Regions from separate parts of the Shewanella sp. 0m-8 genome, predicted to be linked through region 1. Evidence: riboswitches for the same ligand, from Rfam matches in the RefSeq annotation. Region 1 holds a riboswitch; the other holds the start of a gene.
What was found. A riboswitch is a leader RNA that binds a small molecule or an ion and turns the genes downstream of it on or off. The one in region 1 is predicted to bind lysine.

Region 1 (3,152 bases):
TGGTGGAGTCATGGTTGCGTCTGTCGAGGAGTTGGTTGAAAAGTTAAAGAATGAAGCGAAGGTGATCTAATGGCAATTTTAGTATTAGCAGAACACGATAACGCCAGTCTAAAGCTGGATACCGCTAAAGTCGTTGCCTGTGCTCAGGCAATTGGTGGCGACATCGACGTATTAGTCGTTGGCCATAACTGTGGTGCTGTGGCAAGCGAAGCACAAAAGTTAGCTGGTGTGCGAAATGTCTTGGTTGCAGACTCAGGGTCATACGCCAATCACCTCGCGGACAATGTGTCAGACTTGATGATAAGCATCGCATCTGATTATGAACATGTACTCGCTGCAGCTTCAAGCTTTGGTAAAGATGTGTTGCCGCGCGTTGCTGCGTTACTCGATGTATCTCAGCTTTCTGAAGTGATAGAAGTGGTGAGTTCTGACACCTTTGTTCGTCCAGTTTATGCGGGTAACGCCCTTGCGACGGTACAAAGTTTAGATGACAAGAAAGTCATGACGGTTCGCTCAAGCGCGTTTGACGCGGTTGCTGCAGACGGCAGTGCTGGATTGGTGACACTATCACCAGAGTTTGCTTCGCAGGTAGAGTTTGTGACTCAAAGCCTAACGGAATCTGAGCGTCCAGAGCTTGGCAGTGCATCGGTAGTGGTGTCGGGTGGCCGCGCGCTAGGAAATAGTGAAAACTTCGCTATTTTAGAGCAACTGGCTGATAAGTTAGGTGGCGCGCTTGGCGCATCTCGTGCGGCAGTTGATGCAGGCTACGTACCAAACGACTTACAAGTAGGCCAAACCGGTAAAATTGTTGCGCCAGATTTATACATTGCTGTGGGTATTTCAGGCGCGATTCAGCACTTGGCTGGCATGAAGGATTCAAAGGTGATTGTTGCTATCAACAAAGATCCAGAAGCTCCGATTTTCCAAGTGGCAGATTATGGTCTTGAAGCCGATCTTTTTGAAGCTGTGCCAAAATTAATCGCACTGCTGTAAATGGAACTTGGTATAACCGATTACTGCTACAGCAAGGTCAATTGTATTTAATAGTTTGGTAAACTGTTAATAGCTGTGAGTTGTACTGGGTATTGTTAGTGATCTGTGTCACGATAAGCGGCTTTAGAGTAGCATCTCTAAAGCCGCTTATGTTTTTATGTCCGTCACGCTTTTTGAGCTAGCCTTAAATTGCGTCCTGAGAAGTAGAGGTGCATTAAATATTAGTATCGATAAGTAGGGTGATACCGCTGATCTATCGAGAAAGGATTTAGTGCCGAAGTGACATAGCATATCGGGGCTAGTTGCTGGGGCTGTAACCAAATAGGTACAGCACTGCCATAGTATTTCTTATCTGGAAGATAAGAATTTTTATATTAATGACGAACCATTAATATGGCTATGGAGCGCTACTGATAGGACAGGTGTAATCAGATATCTACTGCTATATCCCACCAGTTCAGTCGGCCTCCATTCGTATTTAGCGAAGAAATTAAAAATGACAATTATAAGCTATGCCGATTCGGCTTTATCGCTGCTACCTCCGGTAGTGGCCATCGTACTGGCGATGCTCACGCGTCGTGTTTTGCTCTCTTTGGGTTTTGGGATTTTGTTGGGAGCATTACTGCTTACCGATTTTTCTGTAATGCAAACGGGTCAATATTTAAGTACTAAAGTGCTGTCTCTCGTATGGGACGATGGTGCTTTAAATAGTTGGAACCTATATATTTTAGGTTTCTTAGTGGTACTGGGTATGATCACTGCGTTGATCACGGTAAGTGGTTCAGCAAGAGCCTTTGCTGATTGGGCTCGTACTCATATTCGTAATAAGCGCGATGCTAAGCTACTCACCATGTTTTTAGGTTGTGTGGTTTTCATTGACGATTACTTCAACAGTTTAGTTGTTGGTAGTGTCGCACGACCACTCACCGACAGGTATTACATTTCACGTACTAAGTTAGCCTACTTACTTGATTCTACAGCCGCGCCTATTTGCGTTATTTCACCTGTATCAAGTTGGGGTGCTTATATCATCGCCTTGATTGGCGGCATTCTAACCGCACATGGATTTGCCGATACAGGGCATTTGAGCATATTCGTACAGATGATCCCGATGAACTTCTACGCGATCTTTGCATTGTTACTGCTGCTTTGTGTTGCGTTAATGGGATTAGATATTGGCCCAATGCGTCAGCAAGAGCTGAACGCACAAAAAGGCCACTTATACGACGAGTCTAAAGGGTTACCGCCTGGGGCTAACTCTGGTTTACCAGAAGCGGATACGGGTAAGATTATTGGCTTATTCCTGCCAATCACAGTGTTAGTTTTTGCCACTTTCTACTTCATGGTAAGCAGTGGTGGGGATGCATTAGCGGCTAAAGGCATAGAATTTAGTCTAATTGGCGCATTTGAAAATACCGATGTAGGTTCATCGCTATTCTTTGGTGCTTTGCTTGGCTTAGTTGTAACGCTTGCATTAGTCATCTATCAAGGCGTGGCTAAGTCTATGATTGCTAAAGGCCTGTTTGAAGGCGCTAAGTCTATGCTGCCTGCAATCTATATCTTACTGTTTGCTTGGACCATTGCGGGTGTGATTGGACAGATTGAAACCGGTAAATACATGGCGAGCTTGGCAACGGGTAACATTCCATTTGCGATGCTTCCTGCAGTGCTCTTTATTCTTGCAGGTTTGACTGCATTTTCAACCGGCACCAGCTGGGGTACCTTTGGTATTATGCTGCCAATTGCAGCCGATATGGCGATGGGAAGTCACACTGGCATGATGTTGCCAATGCTATCTTCAGTGCTTGCGGGTGCGGTATTTGGAGACCATTGCTCTCCTATTTCTGATACCACTATTTTGTCGTCAACCGGAGCGAACTGCCACCATATTGACCATGTTATGACGCAATTGCCTTACGCATTAATTGTTGCGGGGATCAGTATTGTGGGTTACTTAGTGCTCGGCTTTACTGAATCGGTTACTGCGGGCTTAATCGCTTGTAGCGTATTGTTTGTGATCAGTATTATTGTGCTACGGATCAAGGCATGTTCACCTGATTCTCAATGTAAGCAATAAAGGTAATAGCCCTTATTGAGATATGCGCAAGCTGCACCTCGATAAATTAGAACCATAAAAAATCCGCTCTAGTTAGAGCGGA
Region 2 (3,152 bases), on a different contig from region 1:
ACACACTGCATGATAAGCAAAGTATGGGTATCTCACATATGGAAAAACGTGAACTGTATAAACTTCGATTAACAATTGTAGGAAAAAGTTCCTTAACGACCGTTTTCTATGAAGTTTAAATGTTAAATCAAACATAGATCACATTTGATACAGCTGTGTGGATTACTCTTCTATCTGTTTCAGATATATGTAACAAAATGTGTTCGTTACATGTATCGGCGTGAGTCAATCAACAAGCCCTATTGTACTCGTTTTAGGCATTTGTTAACAAATGAAATGTTAACAAAATTACTTGATGATATGATTTAGATCACTATTTGCAAACTATAGTATTGATTTAATTAGTTTTGATATTTTTGTCGCGTGTGACCTGTATCACGTAACTAGGAAGCGCTAACGAGTTTGCTATAATAATCCCACCTAAATCGGAGAATTTGTTAGCAATGAACAACTCAGTCGACAGCCTTTGGCACACTTATCAACAAACTGAATTTCTGTTTACTCAAACCTTATCCTCTCAATTATCGTTCGCTATCATCACTGCGTACAACCCAAAAGGAGTCGTGCTGACTCCTTGCCAAAATGGTCTTTTAGACCGAAAACTTCAACATGAAATACACAGATCGGGCTTTCCCTACCGAGCAATGATAGGCGCATCTCAAGATAGAAAGCATATGGAAAAGAGTTGGGCAATATCAACCGATAAGGCCTCGGCCATTAAACTCGGCTACCAGTTTAATCAAAATGCCATTTATTATGTTGAAGCGGATCAATTGCAACTTGTTCCTTGCTTGTTGCCTTGCCAAGAAACATTGTTGGGCGCATTTTCTCCTCGGGTCAATTGGGTCATGGAGCTTCCAGATATGGTATGAAATTAAATCATCTAAGATTTCCATTGACTTAATTGGTTATTTTTTGATATTTTTTAACCTGTTATTTTGTATACAAAGCAGCTTTTTCGAAAGTAATTTGCTTCATACAAGGTAAGTACAGAAGAGGAGCGCTAACTAGGTAGTAAGTTGGAGGGGACCAAACTCCTATGATGGCTTATGAGGGAGATTAGCGCCGAGATATTCAATGCCATTTGGTCAGGCTTGAATGTTGGTTGTGCAGGCTGAATCCTGTCGATTGTCACCAATGTTTTTTATGGTGGAGAGCTTCTGGTGACGATCGCTGTTTCCCCATCTTATGGGGTGCATATCATTGCACCAGGCTCTTCGAACGAAGTTAGTTCGGAGCTTATTCATGTTAGTTATTCAAAATACCCAATTTAGTCAGTGTCAGCCGTCTCTATATAATGTGGAGGCAGTACTATGTCGTTAGTCGATGCTTCATTATCTACAAGCTCGCAAGAGCAAACACAGTTAAACGTCGCCAAGTTTGGTGGCACTTCAGTGGCTGACTATGACGCCATGCATCGCTGTGCAGATATTATTATTGCTAATCCACAAACCCGAGTGGTAGTTGTTAGCGCCTCGAGTGGCGTGACCAATCAGTTAGTGGCACTCACGCAGGCAGAAACCAGCGCGGAAGAGTCAAAGGCGCTGATTAAAAAGATCGCTTCTATTCAATATCAAATTCTAGATAAGCTAGGCAGCCCAAGTGATGTGGCGGCTCAAATTGATCGTACCTTGAGCCATATCGCGACCCTAAGCGAACGCTTAAAGCTTACCCGTAGCAAAGCCGTGATGGATGAACTCCTATCCCAGGGCGAGATGTGCTCATCTGTGTTTTTTGCTGCAGTGTTAAGAGAGAAGGGCGCTAACGCTTCAGCATTTGATGTGCGTCAAGTACTGCGCACCGATAGCCACCATGGCCGCGCCGAACCCCAAATAGAACAGATTGCTGAGCTTGCTCAAACACATCTTAAGCCACTACTTGCAGAGCAAGTGATTGTGACTCAAGGTTTTGTGGGCGCAGATAGTGAAGGCAACACCACAACCCTTGGCCGTGGTGGTAGCGACTATTCAGCCGCATTGCTGGCCGAAGCATTGCAAGCGACAGCGGTTGAGATCTGGACCGATGTAGCCGGCATTTACACCACAGACCCAAGACTTGCGCCTAATGCCAGTCCGATTGCCGAAATTAGCTTTAATGAAGCCGCTGAGATGGCGACCTTTGGCGCTAAAGTTTTACACCCTGCAACAATATTGCCTGCCGTAAGACAAAAAATTCAGGTGTTTGTTGGCTCAAGCTGGGCTCCTGAACAGGGCGGCACTTGGATCCGCCATACGGTGCAAAGTGAGCCGGTATACCGCGCCGTTGCCGTGCGCCGCGATCAAACTTTACTTAATCTTCACAGCTTACAAATGCTGCATGCGCAAGGCTTCTTGGCTGAAACATTTGCAACCTTAGCCCGCCATAAGATCAGTGTTGATTTAATCACCACATCTGAGGTCAATGTGGCATTAACCTTAGATAAAACTGGCTCTGACTCAAGTGGGCAGGGCTTACTTAGCGAGGCGTTATTGCAAGAGTTGTCGCAGCATTGCCGCGTGCGTGTTGAAGATGGTTTAGCCTTGGTTGCGGTGATTGGCAACAATATTGCCTCGACGCCAGGCGTGTGCCGAAGGGTATTTGAAGTACTGGAAACTTATAATGTACGTATGATCTGCCAAGGAGCGAGTCCACATAACTTGTGTATTTTGGTCGATGAGGCCGAGGCGGCTAATGTGATCCGCGCCCTGCATGAAAACTTATTTGAAAGTTAAGGCCTGGAAAACTAAATGTTTGAAAGCTGAATATTTGAAAGCTATGAGGTGAAAACTAAAGCTTTGAAGCCTCATTTAAACTAATTGCTAGGAACACGGTAATTTATGGAATTTACCCAATCGAGCCTGAAAGTCGGTGAATTGGCGACAGGACAGGAACTGAATGTTCCTGTTTATCGTATGGCAGGCAAAGACCCATTAGCGCCTAAGGTTTTTATTCAAGCCAATGTACACGGCGCTGAGGTGCAGGGTAACGCGGTTATTTTTCAGTTGATGAAACGATTAGAAAAAATGGATGTAAGAGGTGAGGTGACTCTGTTGCCGCTAGCCAACCCTCTAGGTATTAATCAGAAAAGCGGTGAGTTTACCCTGGGACGTTTCGACCCTATTACTGGGGTGAATTGGAACCGCGAATACTTAGATCATAACCTTGATGTTGCC

Region 2: it holds a riboswitch for lysine, as region 1 does, so the genes downstream of both, lysC (lysine-sensitive aspartokinase 3) here and ACVBIO_RS20285 (Na+/H+ antiporter NhaC family protein) in region 1, are expected to answer to the same signal.

What each region holds. Positions count from the first base shown of each region.
Region 1 is NZ_JBRIMB010000067.1:6,842-9,993, reverse strand. It holds gene ACVBIO_RS20295 (electron transfer flavoprotein subunit beta/FixA family protein) at 1-70, shown strand, start outside; gene ACVBIO_RS20290 (electron transfer flavoprotein subunit alpha/FixB family protein) at 70-993, shown strand; lysine riboswitch at 1,190-1,411, shown strand; gene ACVBIO_RS20285 (Na+/H+ antiporter NhaC family protein) at 1,490-3,070, shown strand.
Region 2 is NZ_JBRIMB010000002.1:222,026-225,177, reverse strand. It holds gene ACVBIO_RS02145 (DUF3293 domain-containing protein) at 444-872, shown strand; lysine riboswitch at 986-1,168, shown strand; gene lysC (lysine-sensitive aspartokinase 3) at 1,314-2,711, shown strand; gene ACVBIO_RS02135 (succinylglutamate desuccinylase/aspartoacylase family protein) at 2,817-3,152, shown strand, end outside.